Regions from separate parts of the Mycobacterium sp. NGS19 genome, predicted to be linked through region 1. Evidence: predicted binding sites of a transcription regulator. Region 1 holds the regulator's gene; the other holds the start of a gene.
What was found. The regulator LexA, encoded in region 1, represses DNA repair genes until DNA is damaged. The targets are predictions, from matches to a motif close to CGAACANNTGTTCG.

Region 1 (7,601 bases):
TTCCAGACCAAGGTCGACCACATCTTCGCCGTCGGCGACGTCATCGGATTTCCTGCGCTGGCCGCAACCTCGATGGAGCAGGGTCGGCTGGCGGCCTACCACGCATTCGGCGAACCCACCGCCGGCATGACGGACCTGCAGCCGATCGGCATCTACTCGATCCCGGAGATTTCCTACGTCGGCGCCACCGAGGTGGAGCTGACCAAGAACTCGATCCCGTACGAGGTCGGGGTGTCGCGGTACCGGGAACTCGCGCGCGGCCAGATCGCCGGCGACTCGTACGGCATGCTCAAGCTGCTGGTGTCCACCGACGACCTGAAGCTGCTCGGCGTGCACATCTTCGGCACCAGCGCCACCGAGCTCGTGCACATCGGCCAGGCGGTGATGGGCTGTGGCGGCACCATCGAGTACCTCGTCGACGCAGTGTTCAACTATCCGACGTTCTCGGAGGCATACAAGGTCGCCGCGCTGGACGTGATGAACAAGATGCGCGCGCTGAGCCAGTACCGCTCGTAGCTAGCAGTCGTCCTCGAACACCGCGGGCGCGGTGTCACCGGCCCCGCCGGCTTCTGCCCGATGCAGCAGGTCGGCCACGCGGCGGTCGAACGGAGAAGAGTACGAGACGCTGTCGTCGCAACCGCCGCCGTGCGGGCCGCCCACCAGTCCGACCACCGTGCCGTCGATGCGCCACGGCGCGCCGCTGGTACCGGCCATCAGGCCCGCGCATGTCAGCGACGGGAACCCGCCGGGCGCCGTCGCAGTGGCGGCGCGGCAGCCGATGGGAGCACCACCGGTGCCCATCGGGTAGGCGGTCACGGTGACGACGGCCGCGGGCGGCGGCGCTGCACCCAGGCGCAGCCCTGCACCGACCACCGATTCGATGGAGCGACCGTCGTCACGGCTGACCCGTGCCACGGCGAAGTCGGCGACGGGATCCCTGCTGGCCAGCCATCGCGGGTCGAGGTAGATCGCTCCGACGGTCCAGGTGCCGGCGGCGCCGGCCCGGCCGCCGAATCCGGGCGCGAATGTCGTCGGATAGCCCGAGGCCACGCAGTGTGCGGCGGTGAGGATCAGGTCGCCGGTGGCCGAATGCAGCACCGATCCGGTACAGGTGTGCATGTCTGAGGCCCCAAGGAACAACGCCCCCACCAGCGGATCGGGAGCGACGGGCGCGGCGGTCGCCGACGTCGGTGGCGGCGGCGCATCCGCGACGCCGGGCTGATGTCGCGGCGTACAGCTCAGCAGGCAGACGGCCAGAAGCAGCAGGGGAGCCAGCCGCACACGCATCATGTCGATCATCCTGGAACGCAACGATGCCAGTGTCGCGTTGAGCAAACAGGGGTACCCGCGTTCGCGATATTGCGGCCTGCGGTGGCGGCTCAGCCGATCGGCAGCGACACTAGACGTCACCGGGTCCGCGGAAGGAGGCGAGAAGAATGGCTGAGCACCGCGATGAATACCGGCCGGACCAGAGTGGAATGTACGAGCTCGAGTTTCCGGCTCCGCAATTGTCGTCGCCCGACGGCCGCGGTCCGGTGTTGATTCACGCACTGGAAGGTTTCTCGGACGCAGGCCATGCGATCCGGCTGTCTTCGCGCTACCTGCGCCAGGCACTCGACACCGAGCTGGTGGCATCGTTCGCGATCGACGAGCTGCTGGACTACCGCTCGCGCCGACCGCTGATGACGTTCAAGACCGACCACTTCACCGCATACGACGATCCGGAACTGAGCCTCTACGCGCTGCACGACACCGTCGGGACACCGTTTCTGCTGCTGGCCGGCATGGAACCCGACCTGAAGTGGGAGCGGTTCGTCACCGCGGTGCGACTGCTGGCCGAGCGGCTGGGCGTGCGGCAGACGATCGGTCTGGGCACCATCCCGATGGCTGTGCCGCACACCAGGCCGGTGACCATGACGGCACACTCCAACAACAAGGAGCTGATCGCCCATCATCAGCCCTGGGTCGGCGAGGTGCAGGTGCCTGGCAGCGCGTCGAATCTGCTGGAATACCGGATGGCCCAGCACGGCCACGACGTCGTCGGCTTCACCGTGCACGTCCCGCACTACTTGGCGCAGACCGATTACCCCGCCGCGGCAGAGGCGCTGCTGGCCGAAGTCAGCAAAGTCGCATCGCTGCAGATCCCGTTGGCGGCGCTCACCGAGGCCGCTGCCGAGATCCGCGCGAAGGTCGACGAGCAGGTGAACTCCAGCCCCGAAGTTGCGCAGGTGGTGTCCGCGCTGGAGCGTCAGTACGACGCGTTCGTCGCGGCCCAGGAGAACCGGTCGCTGCTGGCGCGCGACGAAGAGCTGCCCAGCGGCGAAGAACTGGCCGGGGAGTTCGAACGCTTCCTGGCGCAGCAGACAGGTGACTTCTCGGACGGTTTCCGAGACGGCGACGACAAGAAGTGAGCTGACCCGGGCCGCCGGCCCGAAGCGGAGGTGGCCCTATGACTGCGCGGACGACGAATCTGCGGCCGGTACGCGACGTGCGAACGACGCTGGAGTTCCGCACGATTCACGGCTACCGCCGCGCGTTTCGCGTCGCCGGTGACGGGCCCGCGATCCTGCTGATCCACGGCATCGGGGACAACTCGTCGACCTGGGAGGCCGTGCAGACAAAACTCGCGCAACGGTTCACGGTGATCGCCCCGGACCTGCTCGGTCACGGCAAGTCGGACAAACCGCGGGCCGACTACTCGGTTGCCGCGTACGCCAACGGCATGCGCGACCTGCTGGCCGTGCTCGACATCGACCGGGTGACCGTGATCGGGCACTCGCTCGGCGGCGGCGTCACGATGCAATTCGCTTACCAGTACCCGCAATTGGTGGAACGCATCGTGCTCGTCGGGACGGGCGGGGTGACCAAGGACGTCCACTTCGCGCTGCGCCTCGCGTCGCTGCCGATGGGCACCGAGGCGCTGGCGCTGTTGCGGCTTCCGGGAGCGTTGCCTGCGTTGCAGACCGTCGGGCGCATGTTGGGCGCCATGCTCAATGCCGCTGCCACCGCGGCACCGGGCCTGGCCCCGACGCGGTTCGGCCATGACCTGCCCGACGTGCTGCGGGTGCTCGCGGAATTGCCGGAGCCGACGGCGTCGTCGGCGTTTTCGCGGACGCTGCGCGCGGTGGTGGACTGGCGCGGCCAGGTGGTGACCATGCTGGACCGATGTTATTTGACGCAATCTGTTCCGGTGCAGTTGATTTGGGGAGAGCACGATTCGGTGATCCCGGTGGCTCATGCGCAGATGGCGCACGCCGCGATGCCGGGTTCACGGCTGGAGGTCTTCGAGAACTCCGGCCATTTTCCGTTCCACGACGACCCGGACCGCTTCGTCGAGGTCGTCGAGCAGTTCATCGATTCCACGGAACCCGCGGAATACGACCAGGATCGGCTGCGGTCGCTGTTACGCGCCGGCGTCAGCGACCAGACGATTTCGGGTCCGATGGACACCCGCGTCGCGGTGCTCGACGCGATGAGTTCCGACGAGCGCAGCGCAACCTGATCCGGCGCTCCCGCTGAGTAGAGTCGGGCGCATGGGTACCGACGTGTTCGTGGTGCGGGTATTCACCGACGCGGAAGGAAACTTCGGCAATCCGCTCGGCATCGTCGACGCGAGCACCGTCGCGCCGCGCGACCGGCAAGGGCTCGCGGCTCAATTGGGCTACAGCGAAACAATTTTCGTCGACATGCCCGATCCGGGCGCAACCACCGCCCACGCTCGCATCTTCACTCCTGCGACGGAGTTGCCGTTCGCCGGGCACCCGACGGTGGGGTTGTCGTGGTGGCTCAAACAACAGGGGCTTGCGATCCGCACGTTGCAAGTGCCAGCGGGTGTGGTCGCCGTCGGCTACGAGGACGAGTTGACGACGGTACGCGCACGCGCCGACTGGGCGCCCGAGTTTGTCTTCCACGAACTGCCCTCGCCGGATGACGTCGTCAACGCGGATCCCGACGACTACCCCGACGACGACCCGCACTACATCTGGGCCTGGCTCGACAAGTCGCGCGGACACCTGCGGTCGCGGATGTTCGCGGCCGATCTCGGCGTCGCCGAAGACGAGGCGACCGGCGCCGCGGCCGTACGCATCACCGACATTCTCAGCCGAGATCTCACGATCACCCAGGGCAAGGGGTCCGTCATCTCCACCCGGTGGAGCCCTGAGGGGTGGGTGACGGTGGGCGGCCGCGTCGTCGACGACGGCACCGTGCGCGTCGACTGAAGGGGTTACTTCGACGCGCTGACCTTGCGATGCGCCCGCAGCGCCTCGATCTCCCGCTCGAAGTCGTCGGCGGAGGTGAACGACCGGTACACCGAGGCGAACCGCAAGTAGGCCACCTCGTCCAGATCGCGCAGGGGACCCAGGATGGCCAGGCCGACCTCGTGGCTGGGCACCTCGGGTGAACCGGTGGCCCGCACGGTGTCTTCCACTTGCTGCGCCAGCAGGTTGAGCGCGTCGTCGTCGACCTGGCGGCCCTGACATGCCCGTCGCACACCGCGGATCACCTTTTCGCGGCTGAACGGTTCGGTGACCCCACTGCGCTTGACCACCGCCAGCACGGCCGTCTCGACGGTGGTGAACCTTCGCCCGCATTCTGGGCATGAGCGTCTGCGTCGGATCGCTTGGCCCTCATCGGTTTCCCGTGAGTCGACCACCCGGGAATCGGGATGGCGGCAGAACGGACAGTGCATGACTGCTCCTTCGCCGCGAAGACATTCGGTCGAGTCGAACGCCTCCGAGACTACCCGCGGGCGGCGGACGCGGGCCAACGTCGCCGGGGACATCATCCGAGCGGGGCGATCAGCGTCTGCCCGGCATCCAGCGCTGCAGAGTCAAGGTGATTGAGCTCCCGGATCCGCTCGATCACCCCGGCCACCGGCGCGTCCGGCGCCACTCTGGCCGCAAGCCGCTGCAGATTCTCGCCGGGCTGCACCTGTACGACCGCCAACTGCTGCGGCGCGGCGGTGCCCGTCGTGTCGGCGCTGCGGGCTTGGGCGATCGCGATGAGCCACACCGTGATCAACGCCGCGACCGCCGCCAGCATGACGGTCACGGTCGCGCTGACGCGTCGCGGCCGGTGCGGTGCATACGACATCGCCACGCCTGTGCGCCGATATGTGAGGGCGGCACCGCCCGGCCGCTTCGGTGCGGGACGGCGAGCCCTAAGCGTCGGCGCCGGTACGTCCCAGTCGATCACGGTCATGAGCGCCCCTTCTGTCGCCACCGTTCGCTCCTTTGTTCGAATATAGTCGATCATGCGTTCGAATCCGAACGTTTGATCGATGTGTACCAGAGGCATACGACAGCCCACTCGCCACGACATGGCGCTCGTGACCACGCATCACGAACGCGACACGCCTCGAACACATGTTTGAAGATGTCGGTGACGACCGCTAGATTTGCACTTATGAGTGACAGCAGCGGTCTCACCCAGCGTCAGCGGACCATCCTGGAGGTGATCCGCGCATCGGTCACCACCAGGGGATATCCGCCGAGCATCCGGGAGATCGGCGACGCCGTCGGCCTCACTTCCACGTCGTCGGTGGCACATCAGCTGCGCACGCTGGAACGCAAGGGCTATCTGCGCCGCGACCCGAATCGTCCCCGCGCCGTCGATGTCCGCGGGGCCGACGACGCGGCGACGGCCGTCACGACCGACGTCGCCGGTTCGGACGCGCTGCCGGAGCCGACGTTCGTGCCCGTGCTCGGACGCATTGCCGCAGGCGGCCCCATCCTCGCCGAGGAGGCGGTCGAAGACGTGTTCCCGCTGCCGCGAGAATTGGTGGGCGAGGGATCGTTGTTCCTGCTCAAGGTCGTGGGCGAGTCGATGGTCGACGCCGCGATCTGTGACGGTGACTGGGTGGTGGTGCGACAGCAGAACACCGCCGACAACGGCGACATCGTCGCGGCGATGATCGACGGAGAAGCCACCGTGAAGACGTTCAAGCGGACCGGCAACCAGGTCTGGCTGATGCCGCACAACCCGGCGTTCGATCCGATTCCCGGCAACGATGCCGCCATTCTCGGCCGTGTGGTCACGGTGATCCGCAAAATCTGACCCGCACACCGCGCCTCGGGTGCATGGTGGACTCATGCGAGCGTCCCGGGCGGTGCAGGCGATAGGAGCAGCGGTGATGGGAGCAGCGGCGCTCGTCGTCCCCGCGGTCGGCTCGCCCAGCGCCGAAAGCCATGTCGCGATGTGCCCGCGGGGCATGGTGCCCAATCCCAACGGCTACGGCTGCATTCCGCAGCTGGGACCGGGCGGCGCGTTCGTCGGCGCCCCGAGTCAGGAAGTGCTCACCCGCTGCGACGGCAACATCTACATCTGCGTGTGGCCGTACCCGGTTCCCTGATCCGCACCACGGAGCAGCCCGCGGGGCTCACCGCCGAACGGACTGCGCCAGTTGACGTTTCGCCGGCTCAGACGCCCAGCGAGCGTCCGATGATCTCCTTCATGATCTCGGTCGTACCGCCGTAGATCGTTTGCACCCGGGCATCCAGATACGCGCGCGCAATCGGGTACTCGCGCATGTAGCCATAGCCGCCGTGCAGCTGCAGGCACCGGTCGATCAGATGGACCTGCTTCTCGGTGGAGTACCACTTGGCCATCGCGGCCTGGTCGGCGGTCAGCTTCTCGTCGAGGTGCAGCCGGATGAACTCGTCGACCATGATCCGCACGACGGTTGCTTCGGTGGCCAGCTCGGCGAGCAGAAAGCGGCTGTTCTGGAAACTGCCGATCGGCTTGCCGAAAGCCTTGCGCTCCTTGGTGTATTGGAGAGTCGACTCGAGCACGGCTTCCATCGCCGCGGCCGCCATGATCGCGATCGAGATCCGCTCCTGGGGCAGGTTCTGCATCAAGTAGATGAAGCCTTTGCCTTCCTCACCGAGCAGGTTCTCGGCGGGCACCTTGACGTCGGTGAACGACAACTCGGCGGTGTCCTGGGCATCCAACCCGATCTTGTCCAGATGACGGCCGCGCTCGAAGCCTTCCATCCCGCGCTCGACGACCAGCAGCGAGAAACCCTGCGCACCCTTCTCCGGATCGGTCTGCGCGACGACGATCACCAGGTCGGAGTTGATGCCGTTGGTGATGAAGGTCTTTGCCCCGTTGAGGATGTAGTGGTCACCTTCTTTGACCGCGCGGGTCTTGATGCCCTGCAGGTCGCTGCCGGTGCCCGGCTCGGTCATCGCGATCGCGGTGATCAGCTCGCCGGTACAGAACTTCGGCAGCCAGCGTTGCTTCTGTTCTTCGTTGGCCAGCCTCAGCAGATACGGGGCCACCACGTCGTTGTGCAGCCCGAAGCCGATTCCGCTGTAGCGGCCCTTGGTCGTCTCCTCGGTGATGACCGTGTTGTACCGGAAGTCGGCGTTGCCGCCGCCGCCGTATTCCTCGGGCACCGCCATTCCCAGAAAGCCCTGCTTGCCGGCCTCCAGCCAGACGCCGCGGTCGACGATCTTGTCCTTCTCCCACTGCTCGTGGTACGGCGCGACGTGGCGTTCCAAGAAGGAGCGATACGACTCGCGGAACAGCTCGTGCTCGGGCTCGAAAAGGGTGCGCTGGTATCTGACGACATTGCCCACGGGGTGACCTCCGGTATCGGG
Region 2 (7,601 bases), on a different contig from region 1:
GGATGGCGCGGCGGAGGCGGTGGATCGCGCTGCGGCTCGGCCACTCCGCGGGCTGCCGGCGAGTCGGGATATGCCAGATAGATCTGGTGCAGCACTCGCCGTGCGAGCTTGGGGGTGAAATAGTTGCCGGCCTCGGCGATCGTGCCGAACGGGTGGTCGATGCGTGGCGGCTTGTCCACCAACGCACGCACCACCATCGCCGCCGCCCGCTCAGGGCTGATCGGTTTCTGCGGATTCAGGCGCTGCGACGGTGCGATCATCGGCGTGCGCACCAGCGGCATGTGGATGTTGGTGAACGTGATGTGGTCGGAAAGCGTTTCGGACGCCACCACGTCGGAGAACGCATCCAGCGCGGCCTTGCTCGGGTTGTACGCGCTGTAGTTGGGGTTGCGTGCCTGCGCGCCCGCGCTGGACACATTGACCACGTGGCCGAAGCGCCGCTCGCGCCAGTGCGGAAGCAACGCCAGCACCATGCGGACAGCGCCGAAGTAGTTCACGGCCATGACCCGCTCGTAGTCGTGCAGGCGGTCCGTGGAGTTGACCACCGAGCGGCGTATCGACCGGCCGGCGCTGTTGACCAGATAGTCGACATGGCCGAACCGGCCGAGAATGTCCTTGACCGTGTGCTCCACCGACGACGAGTCGGTGACATCGCACGTGAAAGCATAAGCATGACCGTCGGATTCGCGGATCTCGGCCACGAGGTCGTCGAGCGCCGCCGCGTTGCGGCCCAGCGCGAACACCGTCGCACCCCGCTTCGCGACCGCAATTGCCGACGCCCGCCCGATGCCGCTGGACGCACCGGTGATGATGACGTGCCTGCCGACCAGGGGGCCGTCCGGGTGGTCGCGACGGGCCCGCTCGGGATCCAGATGCTCCGCCCAGTACCGCCACAGCACCGGCGCATAGGATGCGAACTCTGGCACCTCGATGCCGCTGCCGCGCAACGCTTCCCGAGTCGCATCGGAGGTGAACGTGGTGGGCAGGTCGGCGACGTCGAGCAGTTCTGCGGGTACACCCAGCTGCGTGACAGCGACATTGCGGACCGCCTTGGCTCGCCCGCGCAGCTTCATCACCGGCGCGGCCAGCGTGCCCGGCACACTGCCCACCAGTGGCGGCAACCCGGCAGCCCTCGCCACGCCGCGGTAAATACCTTGCAGTCCAATGGGTTCCGGCGATGTCAAGTGGAACGTCTGTCCGTCGCGATCTGCCAGGTGCATGAGATACACCAGCGCATCCACCACGTAGTCGACCGGCACGATGTTGGTGCGGCCGGTGTCCGGCAGCACGATCGGCGTGAACGACGGCAGCTTCGCGAGTTTGGCAAGCAGCCCGAACAGGTAGTACGGCCCGTCGATCTTGTCCATCTCACCGGTGCGGGAATCGCCGACCACCGCGCCGGGCCGGTAGATGCGGAAGCGCAGGCCGCGCTCGTCGCGGACGAGTTGTTCAGCCTCGAACTTGGTCCGGTGGTACGGCGACGGCAGCGTCTGGTCGACGTCGAAGTCGGCCTCGGTGTACTCGCCGCGGAAATCTCCCGCCACCGCGATCGACGACACGTGGTGCAACGTCGCGCCGAGCCGCTTGGCGAATGCGATCACCGAGCGGGTGCCCTCGACGTTGGCGGCGCGCTGCGCGGCCTCGGGCACGGTGATGTTGTAGATCGCGCCGCAGTGCACCACGTGCTCGACGTCGCTCAGGGTCGCCAGGGTCTCTTCGGTGAGCCCCAGACCCGGCGCGACGAGATCGCCCACCACGGGTTTCGCCCGCTCGCCCCAGTCCGCCGCGAGCCGTTCGAACCGCGACAGCGACGTGCGGCGCACGAGCACGCCCACCTCGTCGTCGGGTCGCGTCTCCAGCAGTTTCGACACCACACGGCGGCCTATGAACCCGGTACCGCCGGTAACGACATAGCGCATGGGAGCCATGGTCGTCTCCCGCGTCGGCAGGGTCAATGGTGTGTGACGGGCTCGGTCAAGCGCTTAGGCTCGCAGCCATGCCGCTCGACCCCAACGCCGTGGGCGCCAAGACGGATCCGACAGTCTTCGAATGGACCGACCGCGACACCCTGCTCTATGCGCTGGGCGTCGGCGCGGGCGTCGACGACTTGGCGTTCACCACGGAGAACAGTCACGGCATCGAGCAGCAGGTGCTGCCCACCTACGCGGTGATCGCGTGCCTACCGTTCGCCGCCGCAGCCAAGATCGGCACGTTCAACTTCGCGATGCTGCTGCATGGCTCGCAGCAGATCAGGCTGTTCGCGCCGCTGCCGCCGGCCGGAAAACTGAGCGTGGTTTCCGAGGTCGCCGACATGCAGGACAAGGGCGAGGGCAAGAACGCGATCGTCATGCTCAAGGCGACGGGCACCGACCCGGACACCAACACGGCTCTCGCCGAGACGCTGACCACCGCGGTGATCCGCGGCGCGGGCGGCTTCGGCGGGCAGCCCGGCCAGCGGCCGGTCGCGCCGCCGATTCCTGACCGGGAGCCGGACGCGAGGATCGCGCTGCCGACGCGTGAAGATCAGGCGTTGATCTACCGGCTCTCCGGCGACCGCAACCCGCTGCACAGCGACCCTTGGTTCGCCCGGGAAATGGCCGGGTTCCCGAAGCCGATCCTGCACGGGCTGTGCACGTACGGCTTCGCGGGCCGCGCGCTGGTCGCCGAGCTCGGAGGTGGCGACGCCCACAAGGTCACCGCCGTCGGTGCGCGCTTCACGAAGCCGGTGTTTCCCGGTGAGACGCTGACGACGTCGATCTGGCGGACCGACCCGGGACGCGCGGTGTTCCGCACCGAGGCCTCGAATCCCGACGGGTCAGACGCCCGGGTCGTCCTCGAGGACGGCACCGCCGAGTACGGCGGCTGAGCTCAGCGCCGGCCCAGGTATCCCTCTTGCACCACCGTGCAGACAAGCTGTCCGGCCCTGTTGTAGATCGCGCCGTTGGACAGCCCGCGTGCGCCGATGCCGCTGGGCGAATGTTGTTCGTAGAGCAGCCAATCCGAGAAGTCGGGCGTGCGGTGAAACCACATCGCGTGGTCCAGTGAGGCGATGCTGCCTGCCACCGGCGGACGTCGCGTCAGATACAGCACCGGATCGAGGATCGACCAGTCACTGATGTAGGCGAGCAGACCGTATGCGGTCAGGGGGTCGGCGGGCACGTCGCCCGGGGCACGAAACCACAGTCGGGCTTGCGGGCCCGGCGCGGCGGGGAGGTCCGCGGCCAGCAACGGCGGCGGGTCGACGTAGCGCATCTCCACCGGCCTCGGCTGCACCCAGAATCCGTCGAGCACGTCCGCGTAATCAGCGAGCTGAATCTCCAACGGCTGCAACGCTTCTGGCGGTGGCACGGCGGGCATCGGCTGCTGGTAGTCGATGCCGTCGACGGGCTCGCTGAACGACGTCAGCGCTTCGAGGATGACCCGGTCGTCGCCCTGGGTGACCGCAATCGCGCGAGCCGAGAATGTGCCGCCGTCACGAAGCCGGGTGACGGTGTACTGCAACGGTTTTCGCGGGTCACCTGGGCGCAGGAAATACAGATGCACGCTGTGCGGAACACGGTCGGGCGCGGTGCGCCCGGCCGCCATCAGCGCCTGCGCCGCCACCTGGCCCCCGAAGACTCGCGTGTTGCGGGTGTCGGCGGGCTGTGGGCCGATGAACGCGTCGTGACCGGCCGGTTGCAGGTCGAGCAGCGCCAGGATGTCGGTCAGCGTCTCGGCCACGGCAACGATCATCGCCGATCGCCGTCGGTGACGTTCGGTTAGCCCTGCCCGTAGCGCTGCGCGATCGTCGGGGAGTCCAGCCAGCCGGAGTACGTGGGTCTCTTCGGCCAGCCTTCGGGCCCTTGAAAGCGCCCATTTTCATCGCGATCTGCGGTGATTTCGGTGCGTTTTCCGGCGCTCAGCGCACGAAAACGCACCGTAATCGCCCGTGTGTGCTTGTGGTCGAACATCAGTTCGATACCATGGCTCGGTGGGATGGTTCACCGGGCCGAGCTGGGGCGAGATCGAGCGGGTGCTCAACAGCAAGCCCCGCCGCGCCGGCGCGCCGTTGGAGGATCCCCTTGACCTCGGTGGACCGGCCGCCTCTCGTAAACGCGGCGCCTACCTTCGGCCCGACGTCCAGCCGGCGTCATCTCAGGTGCCCTACGCCGAGTTGCATGCTCACTCCGCCTACAGCTTTCTCGACGGCGCCAGCACTCCCGAAGAGCTGGTCGAAGAAGCCGCCCGGCTGGACCTGCGCGCCATCGCGCTGACCGACCACGACGGCCTCTACGGTGTAGTGCGCTTCGCCGAAGCCGCCAAGGAACTGGGCATGCGCACGGTGTTCGGTGCGGAACTTTCGCTGTCGAACACCCCGCGCACCGAGCACCCGGACCCGCCCGGACCACACCTTCTGGTGCTGGCCCGCGGACCCGAAGGGTACCGGCGGCTGTCACGCCAACTGTCCAAAGCGCATCTGGCCGGCGGCGAGAAAGGCAAACCGCGGTATGACTTAGACGCGCTCACCGAGGCCGCGGGCGGGCACTGGCACATCCTCACCGGATGCCGCAAAGGCCATGTGCGCCAGGCACTTAGGGCCCATGGACCGGAGGCGGCCGAAAAGGCGCTGGCCGATCTGGTGGACCGGTTCGGGCAGAGGCGAGTCAGTATCGAGTTGACGACGCACGGTCAGCCGCTTGACGACGAACACAACGCGGCGCTGGCGGCGCTGGCACCCAAGTTCGGGCTTGGATGTCGCCGGCCAGGCGGCTCCGGGGTGGGCGTCGTCGCCACCACCGGCGCACACTTCGCCGAACCGTCCCGCGCGCGGCTGGCCATGGCGATGGGCGCGATCCGGGCTCGGCGCTCACTCGACGAGGCTGCCGGATACCTTGCGCCGCTAGGAGGTTCGCATCTGCGTTCCGGTACGGAGATGGCCCGGCTGTTTCCCGTAGAGGTGGTGACGGCCGCCGCCGACCTGGGCGAGCAGTGTGCGTTCGCGCTGGAGCTCATCGCACCGCAACTGCCGCCGTTCGACGTACCCGACGGGCACACCGAGGACAGCTGGCTGCGGCATCTGACCATGGCAGGAGCACGTGAGCGGTATGGACCGCCGGAGCGGGCATCGCGGGCCTACGCGCAGATCGAACATGAGCTCGAGGTGATCAAGGCGCTGAAGTTCCCGGGGTATTTCCTTGTGGTGCATGACATCACACGGTTCTGCCGCCAGAATGGCATCCTGTGTCAGGGCCGGGGATCGGCGGCCAACTCCGCGGTCTGCTATGCGCTCGGGGTCACCGCCGTCGACCCGGTGGCCAACGAGTTGCTGTTCGAGCGGTTCCTGTCACCCGAACGCGACGGGCCGCCCGACATCGACATCGACATCGAGTCGGACCTGCGTGAGAAGGCGATCCAGTACGTCTACGACCGCTACGGCCGTGACTACGCCGCGCAGGTGGCCAACGTCATCACCTACCGCGGCCGCAGTGCGGTACGGGATATGGCTCGCGCGCTTGGGTTTTCGCAAGGGCAGCAGGATGCGTGGAGCAAGCAGATCAGCCGGTGGAACGGGGTTCGCCCAGAAAATGGGGCACAGTCCCCCGATGTGGCAGACATTCCTGAGCCGGTGATCGACCTTGCGCTGCAGATCTCCAACCTGCCCCGGCACATGGGCATCCACTCGGGCGGCATGGTGATCTGCGACCGGCCCATCGCCGACGTGTGCCCGGTGGAATGGGCCCGCATGGAGAACCGCAGTGTACTGCAATGGGACAAAGACGACTGTGCGGCAATCGGTTTGGTGAAATTCGACATGCTCGGCCTCGGCATGCTCTCGGCGCTTCACTACGCGATCGATCTGGTGCGCGAGCACAAGGGTATCGACGTGGACCTGGCCAAGCTCGATCTATCCGAACCCGCCGTTTACGAGATGCTGCAGAAGGCCGACTCGGTCGGTGTGTTCCAGGTGGAGTCGCGCGCGCAGATGGCCACGCTGCCGCGCCTGCGGCCCCGGATGTTCTACGACCTCGTGGTCGAGGTGGCGCTGATCCGGCCCGGCCCGATCCAGGGCGGCTCGGTGCACCCGTACATCAAACGCCGCAACGGCGAAGAGCCCGTCACCTACGACCACCCGTCGATGGAGCCGGCGCTGCGAAAGACGTTGGGAGTGCCGCTGTTCCAGGAACAGCTGATGCAGCTGGCGGTCGACTGCGCCGGGTTCACCGCTGCCGAGGCCGACCAGCTGCGACGTGCGATGGGCTCCAAACGCTCCACCCAAAAGATGCAGCGGCTCAAGGGCCGGTTCTACGACGGCATGCGCCAGCGCCACGGCATCACCGGCGAGGTCGCCGACCGGATTTACGAAAAACTGGAGGCGTTCGCCAACTTCGGCTTCCCGGAAAGCCATTCGCTGAGCTTCGCATCGCTGGTGTTCTACTCGTCGTGGTTCAAGCTGCACCACCCGGCGGCGTTCTGCGCGGCGCTGCTGCGCGCGCAGCCGATGGGCTTCTACTCCCCGCAGTCACTGGTCGCCGACGCCCGTCGGCACGGGGTCGTCGTCCACTCACCCGACGTCAACGCCAGCCTCGCGCACGCCACGCTGGAAAACCGCGGCACCGAGGTGCGGCTGGGGCTGGGGGCGGTCCGCCATATCGGTGACGAGCTGGCGCAGGCGATCGTCGACGAGCGAAAAGCCAACGGGCCGTTCGCTTCTCTTCTCGACCTGACGTCGCGCGTGCAGCTGAGTGTGCCGCAGACCGAGGCGCTGGCCACGGCCGGCGCGCTGGGCTGTTTCGGGGTCAGCCGCCGAGAAGCGCTGTGGGCGGCCGGAGCGGCGGCCACCCAACGGCCCGATCGGCTACCGGGCGTCGGGTCGTCGTCGCACATCCCGTCGCTGCCGGGCATGACGGAACTGGAGCTGTCGGCGGCCGACGTGTGGGCCACCGGGATATCCCCGGACAGCTATCCGACGCAGTTCCTGCGTGAGCATCTCGACGCGCTCGGGGTCATTCCCGCCGACCAGTTGTTGAATGTGCCCGACGGCACCCGGGTGCTGATCGCCGGGGCTGTGACGCATCGTCAGCGGCCCGGCACTGCACGGGGAGTGACCTTTTTGAACCTCGAGGACGAAACCGGAATGGTCAACGTACTGTGCACGCCGGGGGTGTGGGCACGGCACCGTCGCGTCGCGCAGACCGCCCCGGCCATGCTGATCCGCGGCCAGCTGCAGAACGCCACCGGCGCGGTCACCGTGGTGGCCGAGCGGATCGGCCGCATCGAGCTGGCGATCGGCTCGAAGTCCCGCGACTTCCGGTGATTTCGGTGCGCTAACCGGCGCTCAGCGCACGTTAGCGCACCGAAATCGCTACTCGGCGGTCGGTGTGGTCCAGACCCGCTCGACGTTGATCCTCAGCCGTGTGCTGTACGCGGCGATCGCCTCTGTCAGCCCGAACTGCTCCGCGTCCGCGCGGTACTTCTCCCAATACGGCCCGTCTTGGCGGGGGTCGACGCCCACCTCGTCGACCACCGCGTTGCCACCGACGACGACGATCCCGCCGCCGTTGCCGTCAGAGTCCAGGTTCAGGCTCACTCGCGACCGCGCCTCGATGTGAGAAACCTTGGCG

Region 2: AC5Y4N_RS20390 (error-prone DNA polymerase) is a predicted target of LexA. The motif match lies at 3,944-3,957, and genes of this name have one in related genera.

What each region holds. Positions count from the first base shown of each region.
Region 1 is NZ_JCALEB010000003.1:51,567-59,167, forward strand. Features, by position in the region: gene sthA (Si-specific NAD(P)(+) transhydrogenase) at 1-516, shown strand, start outside; gene AC5Y4N_RS09955 (trypsin-like serine peptidase) at 517-1,290, opposite strand; gene AC5Y4N_RS09960 (proteasome assembly chaperone family protein) at 1,437-2,411, shown strand; gene AC5Y4N_RS09965 (alpha/beta fold hydrolase) at 2,450-3,502, shown strand; gene AC5Y4N_RS09970 (PhzF family phenazine biosynthesis protein) at 3,534-4,220, shown strand; gene nrdR (transcriptional regulator NrdR) at 4,226-4,690, opposite strand; gene AC5Y4N_RS09980 (LysM peptidoglycan-binding domain-containing protein) at 4,783-5,223, opposite strand; gene lexA (transcriptional repressor LexA) at 5,407-6,057, shown strand; gene AC5Y4N_RS09990 (hypothetical protein) at 6,092-6,352, shown strand; gene AC5Y4N_RS09995 (acyl-CoA dehydrogenase family protein) at 6,420-7,580, opposite strand.
Region 2 is NZ_JCALEB010000008.1:55,494-63,094, reverse strand. Features, by position in the region: gene AC5Y4N_RS20410 (SDR family oxidoreductase) at 1-1,919, opposite strand, end outside; gene AC5Y4N_RS20405 (MaoC family dehydratase) at 1,997-2,866, shown strand; gene AC5Y4N_RS20400 (acyl-CoA thioesterase) at 2,869-3,720, opposite strand; partial or broken gene AC5Y4N_RS20395 (DUF899 domain-containing protein) at 3,759-3,839, opposite strand; gene AC5Y4N_RS20390 (error-prone DNA polymerase) at 3,971-7,294, shown strand; gene AC5Y4N_RS20385 (TIGR03667 family PPOX class F420-dependent oxidoreductase) at 7,343-7,601, opposite strand, start outside.